DNA from 4 places in the Actinacidiphila sp. bgisy144 genome. Region 1 is predicted to be linked to each of the others. Evidence: riboswitches for the same ligand, from Rfam matches in the RefSeq annotation. Region 1 holds a riboswitch; each other region holds the start of a gene.
What was found. Region 1 has a riboswitch for cobalamin ahead of AC3EVP_RS13150 (cobalamin biosynthesis protein). Riboswitches for the same ligand answer to the same signal wherever they lie in the genome.
Positions count from the first base shown of each region.

Region 2: linked by a shared signal. The riboswitch ahead of AC3EVP_RS16275 (CbtB domain-containing protein) and the one ahead of AC3EVP_RS13150 (cobalamin biosynthesis protein) in region 1 are both predicted to bind cobalamin.
Region 3: linked by a shared signal. The riboswitch ahead of metE (5-methyltetrahydropteroyltriglutamate--homocysteine S-methyltransferase) and the one ahead of AC3EVP_RS13150 (cobalamin biosynthesis protein) in region 1 are both predicted to bind cobalamin.
Region 4: linked by a shared signal. The riboswitch ahead of cobN (cobaltochelatase subunit CobN) and the one ahead of AC3EVP_RS13150 (cobalamin biosynthesis protein) in region 1 are both predicted to bind cobalamin.

Region 1 covers NZ_JBYIRM010000009.1:49,187-56,947, forward strand. The annotation lists gene AC3EVP_RS13140 (SDR family oxidoreductase) at 42-788, shown strand; gene AC3EVP_RS13145 (SDR family oxidoreductase) at 804-1,727, shown strand; cobalamin riboswitch at 1,837-1,968, shown strand; gene AC3EVP_RS13150 (cobalamin biosynthesis protein) at 2,080-3,036, shown strand; gene AC3EVP_RS13155 (cobyric acid synthase) at 3,045-4,538, shown strand; gene AC3EVP_RS13160 (putative cobaltochelatase) at 4,627-6,732, shown strand; gene cobO (cob(I)yrinic acid a,c-diamide adenosyltransferase) at 6,732-7,328, shown strand; gene AC3EVP_RS13170 (cobyrinic acid a,c-diamide synthase CobB) at 7,388-7,761, shown strand, end outside.
Region 2 covers NZ_JBYIRM010000012.1:115,252-123,012, forward strand. The annotation lists gene AC3EVP_RS16265 (bifunctional o-acetylhomoserine/o-acetylserine sulfhydrylase) at 1-321, shown strand, start outside; gene metX (homoserine O-acetyltransferase MetX) at 324-1,562, shown strand; cobalamin riboswitch at 1,561-1,716, shown strand; gene AC3EVP_RS16275 (CbtB domain-containing protein) at 1,756-1,974, shown strand; gene AC3EVP_RS16280 (CbtA family protein) at 2,002-2,868, shown strand; gene AC3EVP_RS16285 ((2Fe-2S)-binding protein) at 2,917-3,720, shown strand; gene nicT (Nickel transporter NicT) at 3,893-4,966, shown strand; gene AC3EVP_RS16295 (putative protein N(5)-glutamine methyltransferase) at 4,977-5,840, opposite strand; gene AC3EVP_RS16300 (glycoside hydrolase family 2 protein) at 6,034-7,761, opposite strand, start outside.
Region 3 covers NZ_JBYIRM010000044.1:5,535-13,295, reverse strand. The annotation lists gene metE (5-methyltetrahydropteroyltriglutamate--homocysteine S-methyltransferase) at 1-915, opposite strand, end outside; cobalamin riboswitch at 1,091-1,309, opposite strand; gene AC3EVP_RS33515 (MFS transporter) at 1,405-2,898, opposite strand; gene AC3EVP_RS33510 (TetR family transcriptional regulator) at 3,064-3,741, shown strand; gene AC3EVP_RS33505 (SH3 domain-containing protein) at 3,860-4,282, shown strand; gene AC3EVP_RS33500 (phosphatase PAP2 family protein) at 4,365-5,117, opposite strand; gene AC3EVP_RS33495 (SpoIIE family protein phosphatase) at 5,541-7,712, shown strand.
Region 4 covers NZ_JBYIRM010000005.1:190,290-198,050, forward strand. The annotation lists gene AC3EVP_RS08160 (precorrin-2 C(20)-methyltransferase) at 1-16, opposite strand, end outside; gene AC3EVP_RS08165 (precorrin-8X methylmutase) at 13-693, opposite strand; gene AC3EVP_RS08170 (hypothetical protein) at 690-2,201, opposite strand; cobalamin riboswitch at 2,286-2,408, shown strand; gene cobN (cobaltochelatase subunit CobN) at 2,593-6,261, shown strand; gene AC3EVP_RS08180 (D-2-hydroxyacid dehydrogenase family protein) at 6,383-7,327, shown strand; gene AC3EVP_RS08185 (hypothetical protein) at 7,352-7,761, opposite strand, start outside.

The sequences.
Region 1 (7,761 bases):
TGATCTCGTCAGATCGTATCGACGAAAACAAGGAGGACGCCATGTCCACCAGCGCCACCCCTGTCCGCGTCGCCCTGGTCACCGGTGGGTCCGGTGGCATCGGCCGGGCCGTCGTCCGGCGGCTCGCCCGCGACGGGTACGCCCTGGGCATCCACTACGCCGGCAACAAGGCCGCCGCCGAGGCGCTCGCCGCGGAGATCACGGGCGCCGGGGGCCGGGCCGTCACCGTCGGCGGCGACGTCGCCGACGAGCACGCCATGGCCGCCGCCTTCGATACCGTGGAGGCCGCCTTCGGCGGTCTGGACGCCGTCGTGCACACCGCCGGCGTGATGCGGCTGAAGCCGATCGTCGACCTGGACCTCGCGGAGCTGGACGCGGTGCACCGCACCAACATCCGCGGCAGCTTCGTGGTCGACCAGCAGGCCGCCCGCCGGCTGCGCGCGGGCGGGGCCATCGTGAACCTCTCGACCTCCGTCGTGGGGCTCCAGTTCCCCGGCTACGGGGCCTACACCGCCAGCAAGGGCGCCGTCGAGGCGCTGACCCTGATCCTCGCCTGCGAGCTGCGCGGCCGGGACATCACCGTCAACGCGATCGCCCCCGGGCCCACCGCCACACCGCTGTTCATGGCCGGCAAGGACCAGGAGACCGTCGACCGCCTCGCGGCCCAGCCCCCGCTGGAGCGCCTGGGCACCCCCGAGGACATCGCCGAGGTGGCCGCCTTCCTGGCCGGCCCCGCCGGCCACTGGGTCAACGGCCAGACCGTCCGCGCCAACGGCGGAATCATCTAGGAGGCAGGAACAGCCATGACACCAGCCACGACACACCGCACCGGTCCGAAGGTCATCGTCGTCACCGGCGCCTCCAGCGGCATCGGCAACCTCGCCGCCCGCTTCCTGGCCGGGGCCGGGCACACCGTCTACGCGGGCATGCGCGCCACCGCCGACCGCAACGCCCCCCGCGTGGCCGAACTCGCCGCGTACGCAGAGGCGGAGGGCGTGGACGTGCGCGGCATCGAGATGGACGTGCAGGACCAGGCGTCAGTCGACGCGGCGATCGAGCAGGTCACCGCCGAGCAGGGCCGGCTGGACGTGGTCGTCCACAACGCCGGCCACATGGCGCTGGGCCCGGCCGAGGCGTTCACCCCCGAACAGCTCGCCGCGCTCTACGACGCCAACGTCCTGTCCACCCAGCGCGTCAACCGCGCCGCGCTGCCGCACCTGCGCCGCCAGGGCGAGGGGCTGCTGGTGTGGGTGGGGTCGTCCTCCACCCGCGGCGGCCACCCGCCGTTCCTCGCCCCGTACTTCGCGGCGAAGGCGGGCATGGACGCACTGGCCGAGAGCTACGCCGCCGAGCTGGTCCGGTTCGGCATCGACACCGTCATCGTGGTGCCGGGCGCCTACCCGTCGGGCACCAACCACTTCGCCCACGCGGCCCGGCCGGCCGACACCGTACGGGACACCGCGTACGACGAGGCGTACGGCGCGGTGCGCGACTCCATGGCGCAGGCGCTCACCGACCTCTTCCCCGCGGGGCGGACCGTGGACGAGGTCGCGGACGAGATCGTCCGGGTGGTCGGACTGCCGCAGGGCGAGCGGCCGTTCCGCACCCACATCGATCCCAGCCGCGACGGCAGCGAGGTCGTGTCCGCGGTCAGCGACCGCATCCGCGCGGAGTTCTACCACCGCATCGGCATCCAGGAGCTGCTTCCCGAGCACGCCTCCCTCTGAGCCGGCCGCGCGCCCACCTGCCGGCGCGGGGCCGCAAAGCCGCAGGCAGGCCCGGTTGACGGGGTTTCTCCGGGCGTGGTGAACTGCCGGGAGCAATGCGGCGGCAGGAGAGGAAGTCGGTGCGAATCCGACGCGGTCCCGCCACTGTCACCGGGGAGTGCACTCCCGAAGCTGGAGGCCACGGCCGGCGCACGCCGGCGGGAAGGCCCGGGAGTGCGTTGATCCGGGAGCCAGGAGACTCTCACCGCCGGTCACGTCGAGCCAGGGCGCGGACCCTGAGTGAGGACTTCGCCATGCCCTGCACGCAGGCGGCACCCGCCCTGGCGGCCGCCGGTACCCGGATATCCGCGGCATGAGCGGCCGCCACCGTGCCTACGCGTACGGCGCCGCACTCGGCTTCCTCGGCGACCTCCTGATCGGCGACCCGCGCCGCGGCCACCCGGTGGCCGGGTTCGGGCGGGCCGCCGGCGCCCTGGAGCAGCGGATGTGGCGCGACGACCGGGGCGCCGGCAGCGCGTACGCGGCGCTGTGCGTGGGCGGCGCGGTGGCCGCGGCCGCCGTCGCCGAGCGGGCGGCCCGGCGCCGCCCGCTGCTGGGCGCGGCGCTGGCCGCGGCGGCCACCTGGTCGGTGCTGGGCGGCACTTCGCTCGCCCGGGAGGCCCGCACGATCGGCGCGGCGCTTCAGGCCGGCGACCTGGCCGCCGCCCGGGACCGGCTGCCGCACCTGTGCGGGCGGGACCCGGCCGCGCTGGACGCCGACGCGCTGGCGCGGGCGGTGGTGGAGTCGGTCGCGGAGAACACCTCGGACGCGGTGGTCGGCGCCCTGGTGTGGGGCGGGCTCGCGGGGGTGCCCGGGCTGGTCGGCTTCCGTGCCGCCAACACGCTGGACGCGATGGTCGGCCACCGCTCCCCGCGGCACCTGCGCTTCGGGTGGGCGGCCGCCCGGCTGGACGACGCGGCCGGCTACCCCGGCGCGCGGCTGACCGCCCTGCTCGCCGCGCTGGCCGGGCCGTATCCGGGCAGCGCGCTGGCCACCGCGCGCCGGGACGGGCCGCGGCACCCCTCGCCCAACGCCGGGCCGGTCGAGGCCGCGTTCGCGGGGGCGCTGCGGGTGCGACTGGGCGGCACCCTGGCGTACGGGGGGCGGGTCGAGCACCGGCCGGTGCTGGGCGCGGGGTTCCGGCCGCCGCGGCCGGCCGACATCGGGCGCGCGGTGCGGCTGTCCCGCCGGGTCGGCGCGCTCGCGCTGGGCGCGTCGGTGCTGCTGTCGGCGGCCCGCGGCCGGACCGGCACGAGGGGTGCGCGGTGAAGGGGCTGATGGTCGCCGGGACCGGTTCGGACACCGGCAAGAGCGTGGTGACCGCGGGGATCTGCCGGTGGCTGACCCGGCAGGGCCTGCGGGTGGCGCCGTTCAAGGGCCAGAACATGTCGCTCAACTCGTACGTGACCCGGGAGGGCGCCGAGATCGGCCGGGCGCAGGCGATGCAGGCGCAGGCGGCCGGGGTGGAGCCGTCGGCGCTGATGAACCCGGTGCTGCTCAAGCCGGGCGGCGAGCAGCGCAGCCAGGTGGTGGTGCTGGGCAGGCCGGTCGGCGAGCTGAGCGCGCGCGGCTACCACGGCGGCAAGCAGGCGGAGTTGCTCGGCACCGTGGTGGACTGCCTCCAGGAGCTGGGCCGTACGCACGACGCGGTGGTCTGCGAGGGCGCGGGCAGCCCCGCGGAGATCAACCTGCGCCGTACCGACATCGTCAACATGGCGGTGGCCAGGAGCGCGCGGCTGCCGGTGGTCGTGGTGGGCGACATCGACCGCGGCGGCGTCTTCGCGTCCTTCTACGGCACGACGGCGCTGCTCGCGCAGGAGGACCAGCAACTCGTCGCGGGCTACCTGGTGAACAAGTTCCGCGGTGACGTCTCGCTGCTCAGGCCGGGCCTGGACATGCTGCGCGGCCTCACCGGCCGCCCCACCTTCGGGGTGCTGCCCTTCGCGCACGGCCTGGGCATCGACGAGGAGGACGGGCTGCGGGTGTCGCTGCGCGGCGCGGTGCGCGAGTCCGCGGTCGAGGCGCCCCACGGCGAGGAGGTGCTGCGGGTCGCGGTGGCCGCGGTGCCGCTGATGTCGAACTTCACCGACCTCGACGCGCTGGCCGCCGAACCCGGTGTGGTGGTGCGGTTCGTGGACCGCCCGGACGAACTGGCCGACGCCGACCTGGTGGTGCTGCCCGGCACCCGCGGCACCGTCCGCGCGCTGGAGTGGCTGCACGCGCGCGGCCTGGCCGACGCGGTACGGCAGCGCGCGGCGCAGGGCCGCCCGGTGCTGGGCATCTGCGGCGGCTTCCAACTGCTGGCCGAGCGCATCGACGACGAGGTGGAGTCGAAGGCCGGTACGGTCCGGGCGCTGGGCCTGCTGCCGGTACGGGTCCGCTTCGCCCGGGAGAAGACCCTCGCCCGCCCCGAGGGCACGCAGTACGGCGAGCAGGTGCGCGGCTACGAGATCCACCACGGGGTGGCCGAAGTGCGCGGCGGTGACGAGCCGTTCCTCGACGGCTGCCGGGTCGGCGCGGTGTGGGGCACCCACTGGCACGGGTCGCTGGAGAGCGACGGCTTCCGGCGGGCGTTCCTGCGGCAGGTGGCCGCGGCGGCCGGGCGGCGCTTCGAGCCCGCGCCCGGCACCCGCTTCGAGGCGCTGCGGGAGGAGCAGTTGGAGCGGCTGGCGGACCTGGTCGAGGAGCACGCCGACACCGGTGCGCTGCTGCGGCTGGTGGAGCAGGGCCCGCCGGAGGGCCTGCCGTTCCTGCCGCCGGGGGCGCCGTGAGACCGCCGCCCCGCGCCCACCAGGCACCGCCGCAGGCGCCGCGCACGGCCCCGTACCCACGACTTCCGCTCGAAGGAGCGATCCTGCCATGAGCATCACCTACCCGTTCACCGCTGTCGTCGGACAGGACGACCTGCGGCTGGCCCTGCTGCTCAACGCGGTCTCGCCCGCGGTGGGGGGTGTGCTGGTGCGCGGGGAGAAGGGGACGGCGAAGACGACGACGGTGCGCGCGGTCGCCGCGCTGCTGCCGGACGTGGCGGTGGTGCCCGGCTGCCGGTTCAGCTGCGACCCGGCCGCGCCGGACCCGGGCTGCCCGGACGGGCCGCACGACCCGGACCCGGCCGGCGCCCGGCGCGCCACGAAGCTCGTCGAGTTGCCGGTGGGCGCCTCCGAGGACCGGCTCGTCGGCGCGCTGGACTTCGAACGGGCGCTGGCCGAGGGCGTGAAGGCGTTCGAGCCGGGGCTGCTGGCCGAGGCGCACCGGGGTGTGCTCTACGTCGACGAGGTCAACCTCCTCAACGACCACCTGGTGGATGTGCTGCTGGACGCCGCCGCGACGGGGGCGAGCTACGTGGAGCGCGAGGGCGTGTCGGTGCGGCACGCGGCGCGCTTCCTGCTGGTGGGCACGATGAACCCCGAAGAGGGCGAGCTGCGGCCGCAGTTGCTCGACCGGTTCGGGCTGACCGTGGAGGTCACCGCCTCCCGCGAGACCGACGAGCGGGTGGAGGTGGTGCGCCGCCGGCTGGCCTACGACGCGGACCCGGCGGCCTTCGCCGCGCGGTGGGCGGAGGAGGAGCGGCGGACCCGGGAGCGGATCGCGGCCGCACGGGCGCTGCTGCCGTCGGTGGTGCTCGGCGACACGGTGCTGCGGCAGATCGCGGCGACCTGCGCGGCCTTCGAGGTGGACGGGATGCGCGCGGACATCGTGATGGCGCGTACCGCGACCGCGCTGGCGGCGTGGGCGGGCCGCACCGAGGTGACGGCCGACGACGTCCGGCAGGCCGCGCTGCTGGCGCTGCCGCACCGGCGCCGCCGCAACCCGTTCGACGCGCCCGGGCTGGACGAGCAGAAGCTGGACGAGGCGCTGGAGCAGGCCCGGCAGGAGGCCGAGCAGGCGGCGAACGACGTGGACGAGCGCCCGGGCCCGGACGACGACCCGGAGCCCGACCCCGATCCTGACGGCGGCCCCGGCCCGGACGGCGGCCCCGAGGGCGGCCCGGGCGGCGACGGCCCCGGCGGGGGCGGCGGGGTGCCGCCGCAGCGCGAGGACACCGCGGGCCCCGAGGCCGGCGACTCGGCCCCCGACACCGGCGCCGAACCCGCATCCCCGCAGCCCGGCGCGGGCGCGGGCGCGGCGGCAGGTGCCGAGCAGCCGCCGTCCGCCGCCGGTGAGCCGTACCGGACCCGGGCGCTGACCGTGCCCGGGCTCGGCGAGGGCGCGGCCGGGCGGCGCTCGCGGGCCCGCACCGCGCAGGGGCGGACGACGGGCGCGGAGCTGCCGCACGGCCGGCTCGCGGCGCTGCACCTGACGGCGACGCTGCGCGCGGCGGCGCCGCACCAGCGGGCGCGGGGGCGGGCGGGCGCCGGGCTGGTGGTGCGCCGGGCGGATCTGCGGCAGGCGGTGCGGGAGGGCCGGGAGGGCAACCTCGTGCTGTTCGTGGTCGACGCGTCGGGCTCGATGGCCGCGCGGAAGCGGATGGTGGCGGTGAAGGGCGCGGTGCTGTCGCTGCTGCTCGACGCCTACCAGCGGCGGGACAAGGTCGGCCTGGTCACGTTCCGGGGCGCCGGCGCGGAGTTGGCGCTGCCGCCGACGTCGTCGGTGGACGCGGGCGCGGCGCGGCTGGAGAAGCTGCCGACCGGGGGCCGCACCCCGCTGGCGGCGGGGCTGCTGCGGGCGCACGAGGTGCTGCGGGTGGAGCGGCTGCGGGACGCCTCGCGGCGGCCGCTGCTGGTGGTGGTGACCGACGGGCGCGCCACCGGCGGGCCCGAGCCGCTGCCGCGGGCGGCGCGGGCGGCCCGGCTGCTGGCCGCGTCCGGGGTCGCGTCGGTGGTGGTGGACTGCGAGACGGGCCCGGTCCGGCTGGGCCTGGCCGGGACGCTCGCCCGGGATCTGGGCGCCGCCGCGGTGACATTGGAGGAGCTGCGGGCCGACACGGTGTCCGCGCTGGTCAAGGACGTACGGAGGGCCGCGTAATGCCGCAGGGACAGCCGAGTGTGGTGCCGGACGACGGGCTGACCACGCGCCAGCGCCGCAACCGGCCGCTGACGATCGTGCACACCGGGCCGGGCAAGGGGAAGTCCACGGCCGCCTTCGGGATGGCGCTGCGGGCCTGGAACCAGGGCTGGCCGGTGGGGGTGTTCCAGTTCGTGAAGTCCGCGAAGTGGAAGGTCGGCGAGGAGCGGGCGCTGAAGGTGCTGGGCGCCTCCGGCGAGGGCGGCGAGGTCGTCTGGCACAAGATGGGCGAGGGCTGGTCCTGGGTGCAGCGCGACCCCGCCTCCAGCGAGGAGGCCGCCCGGGAGGGCTGGGAGCAGGTCAAGCGGGACCTGGCGGCCCAGACCTACCGGCTCTACGTGCTGGACGAGTTCGCGTACCCGATGCACTGGGGATGGGTGCCGGTGGCGGAGGTCGTCGAGGTGCTGCGGGACCGCCCGGGCAGCCAGCACGTGGTGGTCACCGGGCGCAACGCGCCGGCCGAACTCCTGGACTTCGCGGACCTGGTGACGGAGATGGCGAAGGTCAAGCACCCGATGGACACCGGGCAGAAGGGGCAGCGGGGGATCGAGTGGTGAGTCCGGCCACCGGTACGGGCGCGGTGCCCGAGCCGCGGGAGACGGTGCCGCAGGGCGCGGTGCCGCGGCTCGCGGTGCCGCGGTTCGTGGTCGCCGCGCCGTCCTCGCGCAGCGGCAAGACGACGGTCGCCACCGGGCTGATGGCCGCGTTCGCCGCGCGCGGCCTGGCCGTCTCCCCGCACAAGGTCGGCCCGGACTACATCGACCCGGGCTACCACGCGCTGGCCACCGGCCGGCCCGGCCGCAACCTCGACCCGTACCTGTGCGGGGTGGAGCGGATGGTGCCGCTGTTCCTGCACGGCGCCGCCGGGGCCGGGCTGGCCGTCGTGGAGGGGGTGATGGGCCTGTTCGACGGCGCCACCGGGCACGGCGAGCTGGCCTCGACCGCGCAGGTCGCCAAGGTGCTGGCCGCGCCCGTGGTGCTGGTGGTGGA
Region 2 (7,761 bases), on a different contig from region 1:
AGCCCCTGGTACGAGGCCGGGCAGCGCTACCTGCCGCGCGGTGCGGGCGCGGTGCTCGCCTTCGAACTGCGCGACGGCGCACAGGCCGGCCGGCGGTTCGTGGACGCGGTGCGGCTCTTCAGCCACCTGGCGAACATCGGCGACGTGCGCAGCCTGATCATCCACCCGGCCTCCACCACGCACAGCCAGCTCGACGAGGCGCAGCTCGCGCAGACCGGTGCGACGCCCGGCCTGGTGCGGCTGTCGGTCGGCATCGAGAACGTCGCGGACCTCAAGGCGGACCTGGAAGCAGGGTTCCGCGCGGCCAAGGGCGCGTCCTGACCGTGCCCGGCACGCCGCCGGTCCCCGGCGCCGGATCGCCCGCCGGCGCCGCCCCGGAACCCGCCGGCGGGGTCCTCCCGCCGCCCGCCTCCGGGGCGTGGCGGCCGGGGGACCCGCCCGGGCGGCGGCGCTGGCACCGCGCCCCGGGGCCGCTCGCGCTGGAGGCGGGCGGCGAACTGCCGGAGGTGCGGCTGGCGTACGAGACGTGGGGCCGCCTCGCGCCCGACGCCTCGAACGCGGTCCTGGTGCTGCACGCGCTGACCGGGGACAGCCACGTCGCCGGCCCTGCCGGGCCCGGCCATCCCACGGCCGGCTGGTGGGACGCGCTGGTCGGGCCGGGCCGGGCGCTGGACACCGACCGCTTCTTCGTGGTGACGCCCAACGTGCTGGGCGGCTGCCAGGGCAGCACCGGCCCGGCCACCGCCCGGCCGGACGGGCGGCCGTGGGGCGGCGCCTTCCCGTTCCTGACCCAGCGCGACCAGGTCGCGGCCGAGGCGGGCCTGGCGGACGCGCTGGGCATCGACCGGTGGGCGCTGGTGGTCGGCGGGTCGATGGGCGGCATGCGGGCGCTGGAGTGGGCGGCCGGCCGCCCGGAGCGGGTCGGCGCGCTGCTGCTGCTCGCCTGCCCGGCGGCGGCCAGTGCCGAGCAGATCGGCTGGGCGTCGGTGCAGCTGCGGGCGATCCGGGCCGACCCGGCCTGGCGCGGCGGCGACTACCACGGCGCCGGGCCGGGCGGCGGCCCGCACGCCGGTCTCGGCCAGGCCCGCCGGCTGGCGCACCTGACGTACCGCAGCGAGCCGGAACTGCGGGCGCGCTTCGGCCGGGACCCGCAGCGCGGTGAACTGCCCTGGCACGGCGGCCGGTACGCGGTGGAGTCGTATCTCGACCACCACGCGGACAAGCTGGTGCGCCGGTTCGACGCGGGCAGCTATGTGGTGCTCACCGAGGCGATGAACGCCCATGACGTGGGGCGCGGGCGGGGCGGCACCGCGGCGGCGCTGCGGCGGGTCACGGCGCCCGCGCTGGTGGCCGGGGTCGACTCCGACCGGCTCTACCCGACCGCGCAGCAGGAGGAGTTGGCGGCGGGCATCCCGGGCGCGGACCGGACGCGGACGATCCGCTCGCCGTACGGGCATGACGGCTTCCTCATCGAGGTGGATCAAGTGGCGGCGCTGGTCGGGGAGTTGATGCCGCCTCCGGCGGCGCGGCGGCCCCCGCGCGGTGTGGCGGGAAGCAGGTGACATGCGTTGACGTGCCGGTTCGCCCGCCCGTACGCTGGTCGTTCGTGATGGTGTGAGGAAGCCGGTGGAACTCCGGCACGGTCGCGCCACTGTGTACCGGTCGCCTCTGGGGGCGTCCGGGAGTCAGATACTCCGCCGTCACGCCGCCCCACTCGAACCGAGGGACGCTGTATCCCCGAAGGAGGCCCCACCCGTGAGTTCTGTGTCCACCCCTTCGTCGACCGAGGCCACGCCGGTCGTCCTGCCCGTCTCCAAGGCGGTGCTCTGGCTGGTCGGCAGCGCGCTCCTGGCGCTGGCCGCCTACTACTTCATCGGCGTCGACCAGGGCGCGGTGTCCGTCTTCGGCCGGGACATGCACATCCACGAGTTCGTGCACGACGCGCGGCACTTCCTCGGCTTCCCCTGCCACTGACGACAACAGGCAGGCGGACAACTCGACATGGAGAAACGACTCGTACTGCGCGGCGTGCTCGCCGGCGCGATCGGCGGGCTGCTCGCGTTCGTCTTCGCACGGATCTTCGCCGAACCGCAGATCAACCGGGCGATCAGCTACGAGAGCGGCCGGGACGCGGCGCAAAGCGCCCTAGACAAGGCCGCGGGCCTGCCGGTCTCGCCGGACGGCCCCGACCTGTTCAGCCGCACCGTCCAGGCCGATGTCGGCATGGGCGTGGGCCTGGTCCTCTTCGGTGCCGCGATGGGCGCCCTCTTCGCGGTGGTCTACACGGTGTGCCTGGGGCGGGTCGGCGGCGTCCGGCCGCGCACGCTGGCGCTGCTGGTGGCCGGCGGCGGCTTCCTCGGCTTCTACCTGGTGCCGTTCGTGAAGTACCCGGCGAACCCGCCCGCGATCGGGCACGAGGACACCATCAAGGCCCGCACCGGGCTCTACCTGGTCATGGTGGTCTGCTCGATCACGCTGCTCGCGCTGGCGGTGTGGCTGGGGCGGCGGCTCCAGGGGCGGTTCGGCACGTGGAACGCCACGCTGCTGGCCGGTGCGGCCTTCGTGGCCGCCATCTGCGTCGTGATCGGCCTGCTGCCCGCGCTGGGACACCTGGCCGCCAACCGCGAGCAGTACGGCGACCACGCCACGGAGACACCTCAGCCGCTGACCGACCCGGCGGGGCGGATCGTCTACCCGGGCTTCCCTGCGGACGTGCTGTTCCGGTTCCGCTTGTACTCGGTGGCCGCGCAGCTGCTGCTGTGGTCGGCGATCGCGCTGGTCTTCGGGCCGCTTTCGGAGCGGGTGCTGAGCGCCTCGCCGACCGGCCGCGCCGCGCGGGCGCCCCGGGTCGGCCCGGTGGAGGCGTGAGGGGGCGCCTCGGCGCGCCACCTCACCCTGCCGCGGCAGGGTGGCGCCGTGCACGGCGATGAGACGAGAGCGGCCCTGGCGGAGCTGGGGCCGTTCTTCGCGGTCGAGAGCGCTGCGGCGGCCGACGCGGCCGGCGGCGGCTCCGGCTGGCGGTCGATGGCCGAGCTGGCAGACGGCAGCGGCGTACTGGCCGCCCGCGTGGCCGCCGTACGCGGGGTGCTGGCCGCGGGCGGCGGGCAGCAGCCGGACGCGGTCGAGGAGCGGGTGGCCGCGTCCGTGACCCACCTGGGCCTGGTGGCCCGGCTGCTCTCCCCCTACCTGGCGCTGGCCGTGCTGTACGGGCACGTGCCCGGCGCCGTACGGCTGTCCGACCTGCGCTGGCAGCCCGCGCTCGGCGGCCCCTACCCGCTGGCCCTGCCGGGGCTGCCCGGCCGCGCGGCGGACCCGCCCGCCCCGGCGGAGACCGGGCCCGCGGAGACTGGTGGGGTTGCGGACGCGTTCGCGGCGGCGGTCCTCTCCGGCCCGGTCCGCGAACTGACCGCGGCCTGCGCGGATTCCCGCGTCTCCCCGCACGTCCTGCGGGGCAACACCGCGTCCGCGCTCGCCGGCGCCGCCCGCATGGTCGCCGCGGCCCGCCCGGAGGCCGCCGCGCGGGCCCGCGCGCTGACCGGGCTGCTGCTGGCCGGCGGCCCGCTGCGCGGCGCCGGGCACCTCACCCCGGCGGACGCCGGCGGGGGCCACGGCGCCTTCCGGCGGCGCAGCTGCTGCCTGATCTACCGGGCCGCGCCGGGGCACGCCGGGGCGCTGTGCGGCGACTGTGCGCTCTCCCGTGTGCCGGTGCGCCCGGGATGAAGCAGGTCAAAGCGTTGCGGGCATGAGGACCCGGTCTTGTTGCGAGCAACTTGCAACAAGTAATGTGTCGCATCGAGGTGTCCCGCCCCCGGTCGCAAAGGACGCAACGTTGACCTCCATCATCCAGACCCGCCCCGCCGCGGGGTCCCGCCTCCAGCGGATATCGGCGTCGATGTCGCGTGCCGAGTGGACCCGGCTGGGCGGTATGGCCGGCTTCATCGTGGCGCTGCACGTCATCGGCTGGTTCACGCTCGCGGTGATCGTCGCCCCGCACCACTACCGGACGGGCACCGGCGTCTTCGGGGTCGGCATCGGCGTCACCGCCTACACGCTCGGGATGCGGCACGCCTTCGACGCCGACCACATCGCCGCGATCGACAACACCACCCGCAAGCTGATGGGCGAGGGCAAGCGGCCGCTGTCGGTCGGCTTCTGGTTCTCGCTCGGCCACTCCTCGATCGTCTTCGGGCTGTCCTTCCTGCTCTCCCTGGGCATCAGGTCGCTCGCCGACCCGGTGGCGCACGACAACTCCGGGCTGCACGACGTCACCGGCTGGATCGGCACCACCGTCTCGGGCACGTTCCTGTACGCGATCGCGCTGGTCAACCTGCTGATCCTGGGCGGCATCTGGAAGGTCTTCCGGCGGATGCGGCACGGCGAGTTCGACGAGGCGGCGCTGGAGGACCAGCTCAACAACCGCGGTCTGATGAACCGCCTGCTGGGCCGGCTGATGAAGTCCGTGAGCAAGCCGTGGCAGATGTACCCGATCGGCCTGCTCTTCGGCCTCGGCTTCGACACCGCCACGGAGATCGCGCTGCTGGTGCTGGCCGGCTCCGGCGCCGCCTCGGGCCTGCCCTGGTACGCGATCCTGTGCCTGCCGATCCTCTTCGCCGCCGGCATGTGCCTGCTGGACACCATCGACGGCTCGTTCATGAACTTCGCGTACGAGTGGGCGTTCTCCAAGCCGGTCCGCAAGGTCTACTACAACCTCACCATCACCGGCCTGTCCGTCGCGGTCGCCCTGATCATCGGCACCGTCGAACTGCTCGGCCTGATCTCCGACAAGGCCGGTCTGCACGGCTCCTTCTGGGACTGGATCGGCGGGCTGGACCTCAACATTGTGGGCTACGTCATCGTCGGCCTGTTCTTCCTCACCTGGGCCGTGGCCCTGGCCGTCTGGAAGTACGGCAACATCGAGGAGAAGTGGTCCACCGGCCTGCGCACCGCCGACGCCGGCCCGGAGTAGGGCCCGCCGCTCAGGGCCGCTCCCGCGGTGACCGGTGCGGGGCGGGCCCGGGGTGCGGGCGGGTGGCCAGCAGCACGGTGGCCTCCAGGTCGGGGTCGTGGGCGGTGGCCGCGGTCAGGCCGCCGGCGCGCAGGGCGCGCAGGGCGGCGGGGACCTGGGCCCGGCTGGCCTCGGAGAGCAGGGTGCCGCCCGGCGCGAGCCAGGTGGCGGCGTCGCGGGCGACGCGGCGCAGCAGGTCCAGGCCGTCGGCGCCGCCGTCGAGGGCGAGCGGTGCCTCGTGGTCGCGGGCCTCGGCGGGCAGCAGCGGGATGTCGCCGGTGGGCACGTAGGGGACGTTGGCGGTGAGGATGTCCACCCGGCCGCGCAGGGTGGGCGGCAGGGGCGCGAACAGGTCGCCCTGGTGGACCTGGCCGCGGGCGGCCGCCAGATTGCGGCGGGCGTAGCGCACGGCGGCGGGGTCGAGGTCGGCGGCGTGGAGTTCGACGCCGGGCGCGGCCGCGGCGAGTGCGGCGCCGACCGCCCCGGACCCGCAGCACAGGTCCAGCACGACCGCGCCGGGGCGCAGCAGGGCGGCGGCGCGGGCGAGCAGGAACTCGGTGCGGCGGCGCGGCACGAACACCCCGGGGCCGACCTCGATCCGCAGGCCGGCGAACCCGGCCCAGCCGACGACGTGTTCCAGGGGCAGGCCGCCCGCGCGGCGCGCCACCATCGCGGCCAGCTCCTGCGGGGTGGCGGCGGCCTCGGTCAGCAGGCCCGCCTCCTCCTCGGCGAAGACGCAGCCGGCGGCGCGCAGTTCGGCGGCGGTGTCGGCCGGGTGCGGCCAGCCGGGGCGGCTGCCGGTGCCGGGGCGGGGCGCGACGTGGGGTTCGGACATGGGTGGCGGTGCCTTTCGGGAAGCGTGTCGCTCCCTGGGGCCGTGCCGTCGCGCGGGGGTGTCGACGTCAGCGGGCGCGGCCGTGCGGTGGGAGCGAGCGTGGTGTCCTGCGGCGGTTGATCGGTCCCACCTCCTCGGCTCGTCGCGGGGCGCGCTGCGGCCGGACCCGGTCCGCGGCGCCGTGCCGGACAACCTACCGTACGACCGCGGCGTTGACGGTGTGCAGGGCGGCGGCCGCGGCCTCGGCGGTGGGGTCGGGCCAGCCGTGCACGGTGAAGGTGGCGTGCTCGCCGGGCAGCAGCGTGGTCAGGCCGCGGTCGGTGTGCGCGGCCGGGCCGAGCCGGTCGGCCTGGAGGAGCAGGTCGCGCAGCAGGGTGCGGGCGGTGACGGTGATCTCGACGGCGGGCACGGCGGTGTCGGAGCCGCCGGTGTCCTGGTCGCGGACGGTCAACGAGAGGTCCCACTGCGGGCGCGGGTAGGCGAAGTCCTTGTCCCGGGCGGGGAACCAGTACGCGCGCGCCGCCCCCGGCTCGGTGTCCGTGTCGCCGCCCCGCTCGGCGTTCGGCTCGGCGTCCGCGGTGAGCAGTTGCGCGGTGCTGCCCGCCGCCGGCCGCAGCCGCGGCGGCACCGGCAGGTCGGCGACGGTGCGGGCGGCCGCGGTGAAGGGCAGCCGGACCTCCGCGAGCACTTCGCCCTCGACGGTGACCCGGCGCAGCAGCACGCTGCCGGACCAGGCCCGCGCCGCCTGGTTGACCACGGCCAGCACCAGAGCGCCGTCCCCGCTGCCCCCGCTGTCCCCCGCGCGCTCCTGGAAGGTCAGCAGCCGGTCCGCGTACAGCCGCTTCAGCTCGTGGTAGAGCGGCTTGGGCCGCCCGTCGCCGTCGATGGCGGCCCAGGACGTCACCGGCCAGCAGTCGTTGAGCTGCCAGACGACGGTGCCGGCGCAGCGCGGCCAGTGCGCGCGCCAGTGCTCGACACCGGTGGCCACGGCACGTGCCTGGTTGACCTGGGTGAGGTAGTGCCAGGTGTCGAAGTCGGCCGGGACGGGGAAGTGCCGGGCCAGGCCGCGGGCGAGTTTGCCGTTGCCGTCGGCGGCCTTCTGGTGGTGGAGCATGCCGGGCGAGTCCGGGGTGAGCGGTGTGTCGCCGATGGCGCGGCGCACCGTGGCGTAGGCGGGCGGGGCCTGCCAGCCGAACTCCGCGACGAACCGCGGGACGCTGTCGCGGTAGTCGGTGTAGTCGGTCCGGTTCCACACGTCCCAGGAGTGGGCGGTGCCGTGGCCGGGGTCGTTGGGGTGGTGCCGCCAGGAGCCGGACCAGGGGCTGCCGGCCCAGTACGGGCGGGTCGGGTCGGTCTCGGCGACGACCCGGGCGAGGAGGCCCAGGTAGTAGCCCTCGCCCCAGGAAGCGCCGGCGAGTTCGGGCTCCCAGTCCCAGTCGCGGAAGGCCCACAGGTTCTCGTTGTTGCCGTTCCACAGCACCAGCGAGGGGTGCGGGGAGAGCCGGGCGACGTTCTCCCGGGCCTCGGCCTCCACCTCGGAGCGCAGCGGCTGCTCCTCGGGGTAGGCGGCACAGGCGAAGAGGAAGTCCTGCCAGACCAGCAGGCCCAGCTCGTCGCAGGCGTCGTAGAAGTCGTCGCTCTCGTAGATCCCGCCGCCCCACACCCGCACCAGGTCCACCCCGGCGGCCGCGGCCTGCGCCAGGCGGGCGCGGTAGCGCGGGGCGTCGACCCGGCTGGGGAAGGCGTCGTCGGGAATCCAGTTGACGCCGCGGGCGAACAGGGCGGTGCCGTTGACCCGCAAGGTGAACGCCGAGCCGTGCGCGTCGGGCGCGGTGTCCAGTTCGACGCTGCGGAAACCGATCCGCCGCTGCCAGGTGTCGAGCGGCTCGGCGCCGTCCAGGACGGTCACCTCGCAGGCGTA
Region 3 (7,761 bases), on a different contig from region 1:
GCGGCCGTCGACGACACCGGCGACCAGGCGCTTGCCGGGCAGCCCGCCGACGGCGGCGAGGTGGTCGAGGTTGGCGGCGGCCGGGCCGGTGAAGTCCAGCGCCAGGCCCTCGACGGGGGCCGCGGCCAGCACCGGCAGCGCCTCGCCGAGCCGGTCGAAGTAGGACGCGACGAGCAGCTTCGGCCGGTCGGCGGCGCCGCCCAGCGACCGGTACGCGCGCTCGGCCGCGGCCAGTTCGGCCGGCGTGCGGTCCTGCACGAGGGCGGGCTCGTCGAGTTGCGCCCACGCCGCGCCGGCGGCCCGCAGGTCGGCGAGCACCTCCGCGTACACCGGCAGCAGCCGGTCCAGCAGGGACAGCGGCTCGAACCCGGCCGGCGCGCCGGGCGCGGCCTTGGCGAGCAGCAGGTAGGTCACGGGGCCGACGAGCACCGGCCGCGCGTCGTACCCGAGCGCGAGGGCCTCGCGCAGCTCGCCGACCTGCTGGGAGGAGTCCGCGCGGAAGACGGTGTCCGGACCCAACTCGGGCACCAGGTAGTGGTAGTTGGTGTCGAACCACTTCGTCATCTCCAGCGGCGCCGTGTCCTGGGTGCCGCGGGCCATCGCGAAGTAGCCGTCGAGCCGGTCGGCGGCGACGGCCGCGCGGTGCCGCTCGGGCACGGCGCCGACCATGACGCTGGTGTCGAGCACGTGGTCGTAGTACGAGAAGTCGCCGGTGGGCAGTTCGTGGAGGCCGGCCCCGGCGAGCTGCCGCCAGTTGGCGCGGCGCAGGCCGGCGGCGGTCTGCCGGAGGGCGTCGGCGCCGACTTGGCCCTTCCAGTAGCCCTCGACGGCCTTCTTCAGTTCCCGGTGCTGTCCCTGGCGGGGGTAGCCGTACACGGTGGCCCGTGCTGCCGCGGCTGCGGACTTCGCTGACACGGAACTCTCCTTCGCGAGATGTCTCCCTGGCATCCCGGCGACGGGACGAGGGTGCGAAGGCGGCACACCGGACCGGTACGGACCCGGCGCACCGACGACGGCGCGCGCTCGTCCACCTGCCTGCCCATGTACGCCGACCCGCCCACGAGGTCACCGGGACTTCCGCACGCGAACGGTCGCGTACGGGCAACGGGCAGGTCTTCGGACTCGCGGGCACGCCTGCCGGGGGCAGACACCTACTGGCCGTCGCTTCCCAGGTCCGAGGCGGACCCAGTGCGTCTGACGGCGGTCGTTCCCACTCACCGCTGCGGGGCAGTCCCGGATTCCCACCGGGTTCCCTCTTGCGACGCGCCTGCCTGGCGGGCAGGGGCGAACCAGCTGCACCCGCCAGCATAGATCGCGCGGGTGCCGCCGGGCCGCCCCTTTTCCCGTCCCGGCGCTCCCGGCCGGGGTGTTCCACCCGGCCGGGGGAGCATCAGGCGGGGAACGTCAGGCCGGTACCGGTTCCGCCTGCGCGGCTTCCTCCTCCTGCGGCGAGGTGGGCACCGTCAGCGCGATCAGGGCGCCGAGCAGGGCCGCGCCCGCGCAGATCCCGAAGAGCAGCCGGTAGGCGTGCAGGGAGGGTATGGCCTGGCCGCCCAGCACGATCACCTGCGAGGCGAACAGGGTGCCGCCGACCGCGCTGGCCAGCGAGCTGCCGACGGAGCGGAAGAGCGAGTTGAGGCCGTTGGCGGCCGCGAGGGCCGAGCGCGGCGCGGCGAGGTTGATCAGCGCGGGCATGGCCGCGTACGCGATACCGGTGCCGGCCCCGGCGATGCTGGTGCCGAGGATGATCTCCCACAGGTGGCCGGTGAGCGCGATCCGCACCACGAAGCCGGCCGCCACGATGGTCGCGCCGATGGCCAGGGTGATCTTCGGCCCGACCGCGTTGGTGATCGCCGCCGAGGCCGGCGACAGGATGAGCATCGCCACGCCGCTGGGCAGCAGGCACAGGCCGCCCACCACCACGGACGAGCCGAAGCCGTAGCCGGTCACCCGCGGCGCCTCCACGTAGGAGGCGGTGCCGATGAGTGTGGCGAACAGCGCGAAGCCGACGCAGACGGACGCGACGTTCGTCAGCAGCAGCGCGGGCGCGGCGTTGACCCGGACGTCGACCAGCGGCGAGGCCGCGCGGCGTTCCCAGACCACGAACCCGGCCAGCAGCACCGCCGCGGCGACCAGCAGGCCGATCGTGGTCGGCGACGACCAGCCCCAACTGGACGCCTGGCTCAGCGGCAGCAGCAGGCAGACCAGGCCGCCGGCGAGCACCACGGTGCCCGGCAGGTCGAGCCGGCCGGTGGAGCGCCCGGGCGGCTCGCTGAGCAGCAGCCAGGTGCCGAGCACCGACAGCGCGCCGCCGGCCGCGCAGATCCAGAAGAGCAGGTGGTAGTCGGCGTGCTCGCCGATCCACGCGGCCATCGGCACCCCGAGCGCGCCGCCGATCCCGAGCATCGCGCTGACCAGGGCGATCCCCGCCGACGCCCGCTCGCGCGGCAGGATCGAGCTCAACAGGCTGATGCCCAGCGGGATCACGGCCATCGAGACGCCCACGATCGCGCGGCCGACGATCATCGGCACCAGGCCGTCGCTCAGCGCGGAGACCAGCGAGCCCACGCAGAGCGCGGCCGCCGCCGCGATCAGCGTGACCTTCTTGCCGTACAGGTCGCCGAGCCGGCCGGCCACCGGCACCGCGACGGACGCGACCAGCAGCGTGGACGTCAGCAGCCACTGCACGTCGCCGGTGGTGCTGTGCAGGTCGGTGGTGATCTTCGGCAGCACCGGGATCAGCAGCGACTGGGTGAGCGAGGCGAGCAGCCCGGCGAGCGAGACCACCGCGAGCGCGGCGATCTCGGCCGGTTGCCAGCCGGGCCGCGAGCCGGCCCGGCCGTCGCCGTCGGCGGCCGCCTCCGACGCCTCGGGGGCGTGCTCCGAGTTCTTCACCACGGTTGCTCCTCGCTCTGGACGTGCCCTGGCCTGCGCGGCCGTCCGGCGGCCCGCGCGGAATTTGTGGCACACGGTGCCATGTGGCATACGGTGCCACGAACGTGCATAGGATTCAATCGGATCGTTGACGTACGGCCGTACACCGAGGAGGCGCACATCGACGGGATGCGCGAACGCAAGCGCGCGGACAACCGCGCGGCGACGATCGAGGTCGCCTTCCGGCTCTTCGGCGAGCACGGATACGACGACGTGACCGTGGCCGCCATCTGCGAGGCCGCCGACATCGGGCGGCGCACCTTCTTCCGCTACTTCGCCTCCAAGGAGGAGCTGCTGAACGTGCCGCTCCAGGAGATGACGGCGCGGCTCGACCAGTCGCTCGCCGCCACACCCGCCGGGTCCGGCGAACGCGAGGCGGTCCGCTCGGCGATGCTGGACCTCGCGGACTACGCGCTGGCCCACCGGCGGCAACTCGGCCTGTACCGGCGGATCATCACCAGCTCCGCCGACCGGCGGTTCGACGCGTTCTGGCATCTGCCGCAGCAGGAGCAGCGGTTCGCCCGGCAGGTGCGCAACCGGCACGGCGGCGCCGCGGAGCCCGGCCTGCACACCCGCCTGCTGGTGGCGCGCGCGGTCGCCGCCTTCCGGGTCTGGCTCGACGAGGCGGTGCGCGGCAACCACGATCTGTCCGCGGACGAGGCCCGCGCGCTGTTCCACCACGTGCTCGACGCCGATCCCTGGCTGGCCGGGCCCGTACCTGGCGGCGGCCCCGGCGGCGGCACCGGACCTGGCACCGACCCCGGACCGGTCGGCCGGGTGGCCGGGGACGGGTCCGCAGACGGGTGAGCGCGGCTCGCACGTTCGGCTGAACGCGGCGATTTCCCCACCTTGTCCCCGGAGCGTGCGGCGTAGCTTCTGCGGTGCCCCATGCGTCTCACCGCACCCCAGGAACAGGAGAAGTCCCTTGGCGACATCCGCTGCTCTTCCTACCCTCCGAGGCCGCATCGTCACCGCCGCGGGCGCGCTGGCCGCCGCCGCGGCGCTCGGCACCACCCTGCTGGGCGCCACCGCCGCCCAGGCGGCCCCGGCCGCCCCGGCCCAGCCCTACGGCACGGTCGTCGCCGGCAACGGCGTCGTCCAGCGCCAGTTCCCCAGCACGGACTCCTCCGTGAAGGGCTCGCTCGCCTACCGCCAGCAGGTCGGCCTGCGCTGCAAGGTCCGCGCCCAGAACATCGAGGGCAACGACATCTGGTACCTGCTGCGGGACAACTCCAACTGGGTCTCGGCGAAGTACGTCGACAACACCGGCTACGTCTCCTACTGCAAGGACGTGCTGCGCAGCGGCAGCGACGTGATGAACGCGGTGCCCAAGGGCGCCAAGGGCTGACGGCCCCGAAGCACGCGGGCATCCCGGAGCCGCGGCAGGTCCCGCAAGCGGCTCCGGGGCGCCGCCCTCCCGCCGCCTCCGGTCAGTGCCGCATCCCGCCCGGGGGCGGAGCGGTCCGCGCCGCCGCCGGACGGCCGGCGAGCGCCGACAGCAGTGGCAGAGTCAGGGCCAGCCACGCCGCACCGAGCAGCCAGCCGCCCAGCTCGTCGGTGGGCCACTGCACCCCCAGGTAGATCCGGGTGGCGCTGATCGCCGCCACCCAGCAGCCGCAGCTCAGCACGTCCAGCCGTACGGCGCCGCGCGGCGCGTCACTGCGCAGCGCCGCCCAGGCCAGCAGCCCCGCGGTCAGCGCGGCCGTGGTGGCGTGGCCGGACGGGAACGCCCAGTCGGTGCCGAGCACCGCCCAGTCCGCCACCGGCGGGCGCGGCCGGTCCAGGGCGAAGACGACCGCCAGCCGCAGCGCCTGCCCGGTCAGCAGGATCGCCACCCCGCACAGCGCCGCCGACACCTCCCGCCGCGACGCCGTCCGCTGCGCGCACCCGGTCCACCCGGCCAGCGCCGCCGCGACGTAGGGCAGCGGGCCGGCCCCTGTCGTGTCCAGCAGGCGCGAGGCGGCGACCACGTCCGCGGAGCGGTGGGCGACGGCCCACTGGTGCACGGCGCGGTCCGGCCCGAGCGGTGCGCCGCCGCGCGCGCCGAGCGCCCACACCAGGAGCGTGAAGAGCGCCGCGCACAGCGTGAACGCCCCGGCCGCCGCGAGGGCCCCGCCGCCGTGCGGCGCGAGCGTCCGCAGCCGTCGGTGGGCGAAGGCGCGCGTGGTGAACGCTGAGGACATCCTGCCTCGGCCCCGCATCCTTGGTCCGTTGCCGCCCCGGGCCGCACGTGCGTGAAACCCGAATGACTACAGCACTGTAGACGTAGACCCCGCCCGGGTCGACGCCGCCCCCACCGGCGTGCCCCCCCAACCCGCCGCCCAGCCGTACCCCCGCGCGTGCCTCGTCCCGCCCCTGTTCCGCCCGCCCGGGTCAGGGCACCGCGGGAATTCGGGCCCGCGGCAGAGCGCAGTGGCGGGGGATTCACGGGGCCGGGGAACGCAGGGTGCCCGGGTGTGTTCGAGGCGTGGCCGACCGTGCGAGCGCGGCGGCGTCGAGTGTTATTCAATGGGTGTGCGGTAGGGGATCTCGGGGCTTCTTCGCACGCAGAAACCGGGCATGCCTCCGGCCACGCACCGGGGCCGGCCAGCGAGCTGAGAGAGCGTATGGACTCGACACCATCCCCCTCGTCTTCGTTGCCGTCCGACCAGGTCAGTCGCGCGCTGGGAAACTACGGCCCGCACGGCGGCACCGGGCCGGCGGCCGGCGCTGCCCGGGCGCAGGAGGCCGCCGTGCCGGGCGGCGGCACCGGACACCACCCCGAGAGCCAGGAGCAGATCCTCGGCTCCGTCGACCTCGACCGCGAGCTGAACATCACCCGCCGCAACCTGGAGGCGCCCGCGTTCGCGGGGCTGAGCGTCGCCGCGGGCCGGCCCTTCGCCGACCTGCTGCCGCCCGGGGACATCCCGACCGTCACCCGCCGGCTGCGGCAGGTCGCCGAGACGAAGGAGCCGCACGTCGCCCGGGTCCAGCGGCTGCTGCGGGACGACGGCACCGAGCTGGTCGTCTCGATGAGCATCCTGCCCGCCGCGCCGCCCCAGGAGGGCCTGACCGTCTCCCTGATCGCGATGGCCAAGCGGCTGCACCTGTACGCCGCCGAGACCGCCATCGGCACCTCCCTGGACATCGGCGACACCGCGCAGTCCCTGGCCCAGTCCCTGCTGGCCTGGGCCGACGTCGCCGCGATCGACCTGGACTACGCGGTGTGGACCGGCGAGGCCGTCACCGAGCAGCCGGCCGGGCGGGTCCGGCTGCGCCGCGCGGCCCTGGTGCCGGACCGGGCCTGGCCGGAGGGCTACCTCACGCCCGGCGACAACCTCCCCGGCGAGGCGAACCGCCTGCTGGCCGAGGCCGTCAAGCGCGACGGCGTCACCCGCCCCATCGTCATCCCCGACCGGGCGTCGATCGAGCGGGCCCTGGGCGGCGACCCGCTGCTGATCCGGGCCCTGGTGCCGGGCGACCGGCCGGTCAGCCTGGCGTGCATACCGCTGGTCGTCGAGGGGCGGGACGGCGCCGCGCCGATCGTGCTGGGCGTGGCGGAGATCTGGCGCCGCCCGGACCGCCCCTTCCGCGACAGCGAGCTGCTCGACCTCCAGGAACTGACCGCGCGCACCGCCCACCACGTGGACCTGGCCCGCCAGCACCAACGCGAGCACGCCCAGGTGCTCGCGCTCCAACGGCGGCTGCTGCCGCGGGCCGGCAGTGACACCATCGACGTCGCCAGCGTCTACCAGCCGACCACCCCCGACAGCGCCGGCGTCGGCGGGGACTGGGTGAACAGCTTCCCGCTGCCGGGCGGGCGCACCGCGCTGGTCGTCGGCGACGTGGTCGGCCACGGCCTGGGGGCCGCCGCGGCCATGGGCCAGCTCAGCATGGAGGCCCGCGCGCTGCTGTCGGCGGGTCTGGCCCCCGACGAGGTGCTGGAGCACCTGGACGAGACCGTGACGCTGCTGGACGACGCGGAGGCGGGGCTGGCCGCCGGATACAGCGCCCTCGGCTCGACCTGCTGCATCGCGGTGTACGACCCGGTCGGCCACCAGGTGGTGATGTCCAGCGCGGGCCACCTGCCGCCGGTGCTGGTGCTGCCCGACGGCACCGCCGAGGTGCTGTCGGCGCCCCCGCACCCGGGGCTCGGCACCGAGTTCGCGCTGCGCGAGCCGTTCGACACGCACACCTTCGCCGCGCCGCCCGGGTCGCTGCTCGCCCTGTACACCGACGGCCTGGTGGAGGACCCGGCGGTGCCGATAGACGAGGGCATCGCCCGGCTCGCGGAACTCGTCGGCCGGGTGCACCCCTGGGACGACCTCCAGCAGGCCGCGCGGCGGCTGGTGACCACCCTCACCGCGCGCAGCCACCTGCGCGACGACATGACGCTGCTGCTGGCCCGGATGACCGGCCGCCGCAAGCGCGACGTGGCCACCTGGCGGCTGCCCGCCCGCGCCGACGCCGCAGGGCAGGCCCGCGCCCTGGCGGCGACCCGGCTGCGGCAGTGGCAGGCCAGGGACGAGACGCGGGACAACGCGCTGCTGCTGATCAGCGAGCTGGTGACGAACGCCGGCCGCTTCGCCACCGGGCCCATCACCGTACGGCTGATCAAGGACGTCAGTGGGCTGCTGTGCGAGGTGGGCGACACCGGCAACGGGCGGCCCCGGAAGGGCCGGACCGGGCTGCTGGACGACAGCGGCCGCGGCCTGTACGTCGTCCACAAGGTCACCACGCACTGGGGGGTGCGCTGGACGGAGACCGGCAAGGTGGTGTGGGCCGAACTCGCCTGGTAGCCGCGGCGGTTGCCGGGGCGGCCCGGCCGGGCAAGGCCGGGCCGGTCAG
Region 4 (7,761 bases), on a different contig from region 1:
ACGGACGGCTGCTCATTCTTCCTCGCTCGCGATCGCGTTGAGCGCGGCGGCCGCGATGGCGCTGCCGCCGCGCCTGCCGTGCACCACCAGGTGCTCGAGGGCCGACGGGTCGGCGGCCAGGGCCTGCTTCGACTCGGCCGCGCCGACGAAGCCGACCGGGACGCCGATGACCGCGGCCGGCCGCGGGCCGCCCGCGGCGACGAGTTCGAGCAGCCGGAACAGCGCGGTGGGCGCGTTGCCGACCGCCACGACCGCGCCCTCCAGCCGGTCCCGCCACAGTTCCAGGGCCGCCGCGGTGCGGGTGGTGCCGAGTTCCGCGGCGAGCGCGGGCACCGACGGGTCGCCCAGCGTGCAGATCACCTCGTTGTCCGCGGGCAGCCGCTTGCGGGTCACCCCGCTGGCGACCATCGCGGCGTCGCAGAGGATCGGCGCCCCGGCCCGCAGCGCCGCGCGGGCCCGCGCGACCACGCCGGGCGAGTACGCCAGGTCGGCGACCAGGTCGACCATGCCGCAGGCGTGGATCATCCGCACCGCGACCTGGGCGACGTCCGCGGGCAGCCCGCCGAGGTCCGCCTCGGCGCGGATCGTGGCGAAGGACCGGCGGTAGATGGCCGCACCGTCCTTCTCGTACGCGTAGGGGTACGCGGAGCCCGGGGGGACCGGGGGCACAGGGGGCACGGTGGTCTCGCTCATTCGGTCGGCGCGCCGCGGCGCGCGGCCGCCACGGTGGCGGCGAGGTCGGCGGGCCGGGGGTGGGCGCTTCGCAGCGGGGCCCCGGTACGGAAGAGGTCCACACGGTAGCCGTTCGAGGTGGCGACGACTTCGACGCGGTCGGGGGTGCGGGGGCGGCCGCAGGTGCGGGAGCAGCCGGACCAGTGGACGGGGAGGGGGCGGGGGGTGGCGCCCCCGGGTTCCCCGCTCCCGGGTTGTGTGCCCTCGGGCTGTGTGTCCCCGGGTTCCCCGCTCCCGGGGGTGGGGCGGGAGGGCTCGGCGTCCCCGGGTGCCGGGTGGACGAGGGCCGCCGCGTCCGCGCGGACGTCGGCGAGCGACTTCGCGCAGCCGGGCCGCCCGGCACACGCGCTCACGCCCACCCACGGGGAGCCCGGGTCCGTCACCAGTCCGGCCGCCGCGAGCGCGGCCAGCTCCGCCCGGGCCCGGTCGGCGGGCACCCCGGGGACGACGGCGCCGCGCCACGGGGTGAGCCGCAGTTGCGCGGCCGGGGTGCGGGCGGCGAGCGCGCACAGGGCGCGCCACTGGTCGGGGGTGAGGCGGCCGAGGGGGGCGAGGACGGAGAGGGCGAGGGGGCCGCCGGGGGCGGCCGGGTGCGGGATGGGGCCGAGGGCGGGGGAGGCGGTGTGTGCGGCTTTCCCCCGGGTGCCGGCGGGGGAGGCGGCGGGCGGGGCCGCGGTGGTGGCGGGCGGTGCGGTGAGACGGCCGGCGAGGTCCGCGGTGAGGGCCGCGCCGCGGTCGGGCAGGTCGGCCACCCGCCACGCGGTGGGCTCGCCGCCGCCGTCGGGCGTGGCCGCGGCGAGGAAGCCCTCCGCGGCGAGCAGTGCGGCCCGGGGCGCGTCGGCGGCGGGAAGGCGGAGGGCCGCGTTGCGGCCGATCCGCAGCAGCGCCGTGCCGTCCGGCGCCGCGCGCAGCGTCACGTCGGGTCCCAGGGCCGCGACGTCGCCGCGCCCGTCGTCCAGCGCGAAGAGGAACCGCCCGGACAGCGCCGCGGCCGCCGCGCTCCCGCACAGCAGCCCGTCCAGCTCCCGCAGCCAGCCCCCGACGTCCAGGTGCCCCTGTCCGTCCAGGCCCGACAGCGGCGACGCCACGACGTTCCGTACCCGCTCGTGCGCCGCCGACGGCAGCAGCCCGGCCGCGCCCAGCAGTTGGGCCAGCTCCGCCCCGCAGCCCGCGGCCAGGCCGCGCAGTTGGACGTTGCCGCGCGAAGTGAGATGGACATCACCGTCGCCGAACCGCCGGGCCGCCTCGCCCAGCCGTTCGGCCTGCGCCGCGCCGAGCACACCGCCCGGGACGCGGACCCTGGCCAGCGCGCCGTCGTCGGCGGTGTGCAGCCGAAGGGCCCCCGGGCAGGCGTCCGCCCGGCCGCGCGGGGCCCGGGCGCCTTCCCCTACCGCCGCGTTGACGTCCGCCGGGCATGCGTCGGCGGCCGGCCGCGGCGGCTGGACGGGCTGGTCGGGGGCGGTGGACATGGCGGCGAGCATACCGACCGTGCCACAAATCGGGTCATCTGCCGAATGCCTACGGCGCTTACTATGCTCCCCGTGCGGACCTTCCGGTTCGCCATTGCCGCAGACGGCGACAGGGGAGGAAGCCCGGTGCGAATCCGGCGCGGTCCCGCCACTGTGAACTTGGCCACCGGTGCCTCCGGCGGTCGAGCGAGCCAGGAACTCCCGCCGTCCGACACCACCCGGGGCGCGGACACCCCGAGGAAGGGTTTTCGTTGTGACCGGATCATCCGAGTTGCCCCGTTCCGCCGACTCCAGCACCACCGCCCCGGTGCGGGGTGCCGAGGAACTGCCCCCGGCCGAAGCGCCTTCGCCCGCCGGTGAGCAGGGGCTCGGCGGGCCGCATCCCGAACGGGTGCTGCTGCTGAGCACGTCGGACACGGACCTGCTCAGCGCTCGGGCGGCCGGGGGACCGGTGGCGTACCGGTTCGCGAACCCGACGCGGGTGGACGTGGCGCTGCTGCCGGAGCTGCTGGAGGGCGTCGGCCTGGTCGTCGTACGCCTGCTGGGCGGACTGCGGGCGTGGCAGGAGGGGCTGGACGCGCTGCTGGCGACGTCCCTGCCCGTGGTGGTGCTCAGCGGCGAACAGGCGCCGGACGCCCAGCTGATGGCGGCGTCCACGGTGCCGGTGGGCCTCGCGGCCGAGGCCCACGCGTACCTGGCGCACGGCGGCCCGGCCAACCTGGAGCAGCTCGCCCGCTTCCTGTCCGACACGGTGCTGCTCACCGGCCACGGCTTCGAACCGCCCGCGCCCGCGCCCTCCTGGGGCCCGCTGGAGCGTACGGCCGCCGCGGCGCCCGCGGACGCCCCCGCCGTCGCCGTGCTCTACTACCGCGCCCACCACATGAGCGGGAACACCGCGTTCGTCGGCGCCCTGTGCGACGCGATCGAGGCGGCCGGGGCCCGGGCGCTGCCGTACTTCGTCGCCTCCCTGCGCACCCCCGAGCCCGGACTCGTCGCCGAACTGTCCGCCGCCGACGCGATCGTCACCACCGTGCTCGCCGCCGGCGGCACCCGCCCCGCCGACGCGTCCGCGGGCGGCGACGACGACGCGTGGGACGCGGGCGCGCTCACCGGCCTGGACGTCCCCGTGCTCCAGGCGCTGTGCCTGACCGGCTCGCGCGCCGCGTGGCTGGCCAACGACGAGGGCGTCTCCCCGCTCGACGCGGCCACCCAGATCGCGGTGCCCGAGTTCGACGGGCGGCTGATCACCGTCCCGTTCTCGTTCAAGGAGGTCGACGCTGACGGCCTGCCCGCCTACGTCGCCGACCCCGAGCGCGCCGCCCGCGTGGCCGGCATCGCCGTACGGCACGCCCGGCTGCGGCACATACCCGCCGCCGACAAGCGCCTGGCCCTGGTGCTGTCCGCGTACCCCACCAAGCACTCCCGCATCGGCAACGCGGTCGGCCTCGACACCCCCGCCAGCGCGATGGCCCTGCTGCGCCGCCTGCGCGAGGAGGGCTACGACTTCGGGCCCGACCCCGTCCCCGGCCTCGACGCGCCGTCCGACGGCGGTCCCTCCGACGTCACCCCTTCCGACGGCTCCCCCCTCCACCCCGGCGACGCCCTCATCCGCGCCCTCATCGACGCCGGCGGCCACGACCAGGACTGGCTCACCGAGGAGCAGTTGGCCCGCAACCCCGTCCGGGTCCCCGCCGCCGACTACCGCCGCTGGTACGCCACCCTGCCGCGGGAACTGCGCGACGCGGTCGAGGAGCACTGGGGCCCGCCGCCCGGCGAGCTGTTCGTCGACCGCAGCCGCAACCCCGAGGGCGACATCGTGCTCGCCGCCCTCCGCCACGGGAACCTGCTGGTCCTCATCCAGCCGCCGCGCGGCTTCGGCGAGAACCCGATCGCGATCTACCACGACCCCGACCTGCCGCCCTCCCACCACTACCTGGCCGCGTACCACTGGATCGCCGCCCCCGCCGCGGACGGCGGCTTCGGCGCCGACGCGATGATCCACCTCGGCAAGCACGGCAACCTGGAGTGGCTGCCCGGCAAGAACGCCGGCCTGTCGGCGGCCTGCGGCCCGGACGCGGTCCTGGGCGACCTGCCGCTGGTCTACCCGTTCCTGGTCAACGACCCGGGCGAAGGCACCCAGGCCAAGCGCCGCGCCCACGCCACCCTCGTCGACCACCTCGTGCCGCCGATGGCCCGCGCCGACTCCTACGGCGACATCGCCCGCCTCGAGCAGCTGATGGACGAGCACGCCCAGATCGCGGCCATGGACCCGGCGAAGCTCCCGGCGATCCGCGCCCAGATCTGGACCCTCATCCAGGCCGCCCGCCTCGACCACGACCTGGGCCTGGCCGACCGCCCCGACGACGAGGGCTTCGACGACTTCCTGCTGCACGTCGACGGCTGGCTCTGCGAGATCAAGGACGCCCAGATCCGCGACGGCCTGCACGTCCTCGGCCAGGCCCCGGCCGGTACCGACCGGGTCAACCTGGTGCTGGCGATCCTGCGCGCCCGGCAGATCTGGGGCGGCACCGCGGCCCTGCCCGGGCTGCGCGAGGCGCTGGGCCTGGACGAGTCCGCCGCCACCCGCACCGCCGCCGACGCCATCGAGGAGCGCGCCCGCGCCCTGGTCCAGGCGATGGAGGACGCCGGCTGGGACCCGGCCGCCGTGCCCGCCGTCACCGCCGGCAGCGGCGAACAGGTCGCCGCCGTCCTGGAGTTCGCCGCCCGCGAGGTGGTCCCCCGGCTCACCGCGACCACCGACGAGATCGACCGCACCGTGCACGCGCTGGCCGGCGGCTTCGTGCCCGCCGGGCCGTCCGGCTCGCCGCTGCGCGGCCTGGTCAACGTGCTGCCCACCGGCCGCAACTTCTACTCCGTCGACCCCAAGGCGGTGCCCTCCCGGCTCGCCTGGGAGACCGGGCAGGCGCTCGCCGAGTCGCTGCTGACCCGCTACCGCACCGACAACGGCGACTGGCCGGCGTCGGTGGGCCTGTCACTGTGGGGCACCTCCGCGATGCGCACCGCGGGCGACGACATCGCCGAGGCGCTGGCCCTGCTCGGCATCCGACCGGTCTGGGACGACGCCTCCCGCCGCGTCACCGGCCTGGAGCCGGTGCCGCTGGACGAGCTGGGCCGCCCCCGGATCGACGTCACCCTGCGCATCTCCGGCTTCTTCCGCGACGCGTTCCCGCACACCGTGGCCCTGCTCGACGACGCGGTGCGGCTGGCCGCCTCCCTCGACGAGCCCGACGACCGCAACCACGTACGCGCCCACACCCGCGCCGACCTCGCCGAGCACGGCGACGAGCGCCGCGCCACCACCCGCATCTTCGGCTCCCGGCCGGGCACGTACGGCGCCGGGCTGCTCCAGCTGATCGACTCCCGCGACTGGCGCACCGACGCCGACCTCGCCGAGGTCTACACCGTCTGGGGCGGCTACGCCTACGGCCGCGGGCTCGACGGCCGCCCGGCGCGCGGCGAGATGGAGACCGCCTACCGCCGGATCGCCGTCGCCGCGAAGAACACCGACACCCGCGAGCACGACATCGCCGACTCCGACGACTACTTCCAGTACCACGGCGGCATGGTCGCCGCGGTACGGGCGCTGCGCGGCACCGCCCCCGAGGCGTACATCGGCGACTCGACCCGCCCCGAGACCGTCCGCACCCGCACCCTCGTCGAGGAGACCTCCCGGGTCTTCCGCGCCCGCGTGGTCAACCCGCGCTGGATCGAGGCGATGCGCCGGCACGGCTACAAGGGCGCCTTCGAACTCGCCGCGACCGTCGACTACCTCTTCGGGTACGACGCGACCACCGGTGTCGTCGCCGACTGGATGTACGACAGGATCACCGAGGCGTACGTCCTCGACCCCGCCAACCGGGCCTTCCTCCAGGACGCCAACCCCTGGGCGCTGCACGGCATCGCCGAACGCCTGCTGGAGGCCGAGTCCCGCGGCATGTGGGCCGAGCCCGACCCCGAGGTGCTCGCCGAGCTGCGCCAGGTCTTCCTGGACACCGAGGGCGACCTCGAAGGCGGCGACGCCGGGGAGGGCGAGGAGTGAGCCCGGCGCGGCCGTAGGATCGCCCGAGCCGGGCACCCGACCAGCAGGAACCGACATCCGACCAGCAGAAGCCGGGCACCCCGAGCCGGGGCCGGGCCCCCGACCAGGAGGAGAACCGCCGATGCGCGTCGCCGTACTGGACGACTACCAGCAGGTCGCCGAGTCGCTGGCCGACTGGTCCGGGCGGCTGCCCGGGGCCGAGCCGGTCTTCTTCCCCCGGCACCTGGCCGACCGCGACGCGCTCGTCGCCGCCCTCGAGCCGTTCGACGTGGTGGTGGCGATGCGCGAGCGCACCGCCTTCCCCCGCGAGGTCCTGCGGCGGCTGCCCCGGCTGCGGCTGCTGGTCACCACCGGCATGCGCAACGCGGCCATCGACCTCGCCGCGGCGGCCGAGTTCGGCGTGCTGGTCTGCGGCACCCGCTCGCACCCGACCGGCACCGCCGAGCTGACCTGGGCGATGATCCTCGGCCTGGTCCGGCAGGTCGCCGACGACGACGCCGCGATCCGGGCCGGCGGCTGGCAGCGGCGGGTCGCACCGGACCTGGCGGGCGAGGTGCTGGGCGTCGTCGGCATGGGGCGGCTCGGCGCGCGGGTCGCCGCGGTGGGCGCCGCGTTCGGCATGGACGTGGTGGCCTGGAGCCCGCACCTCACCGCGGAGCGGGCGGCGGCCGGCGGCGCCCGGGCGGTCGGCAAGGACGAGCTGTTCGCCACCGCGAAGGTCGCCACCGTGCACATGGTGCTCGCCGACGCCACCCGCGGGATCGTCGGCGCCGCCGAACTCGGCGCCATGCGCCCCGACGCCTACCTCGTGAACACCTCGCGCTTCGGGCTGATCGACGAGGACGCGCTGCGCCGCGCCCTGGCCGCCGGCCGCCCGGCCGGCGTCGGCCTCGACGTCTACGACACCGAGCCGCTGCCCGACGGCCACTGGCTGCGCACCGCGCCCCGCACCCTGCTCTCCCCGCACATGGGCTACGTCACCGACACCACCTACCGGATCTTCTACGCCGACGCCGTGGAGGACATCGAGGCGTGGCGCGCGGGCGCCCCCATCCGCACCCTCTGACGGCCGGGCCCGTTCGCCCCTGCCTCAGCGCATGCCCGCGGACGTCAGCAGCTCGCGCGCCCCGGCCGCGTCGATCGACTCCGCCAGCTCGCGCAGTGCGCACCGGTCCGGCAGCAGCCCGGCGGCGTGCGCGCGGCGGGCACCGCGGTCGAGTTCGTGCCACAGGAACGGGTTCGCCACCAGCACCCGCACCTCCACCGACGCCCGCCCGCCGAACGCGTCGCGCAGCACCACCCGGCGGTCGATCTCCCCCAGGAACCGCGCCGAGACCAGGTGGTCGGTGTGCACCCGCCGCCGGCGCAGCAGCCCGCGCACGTCCAGCCAGCCGTCCCCCGCGGTGGTCCTGGCCGGCAGCAGGATCGCGAACAGCACCAGCGCGAGCGCCCCGCACACCGCCAGCCGCGGCACGCTCAGCCGGCCGTTCCACGCGTCGG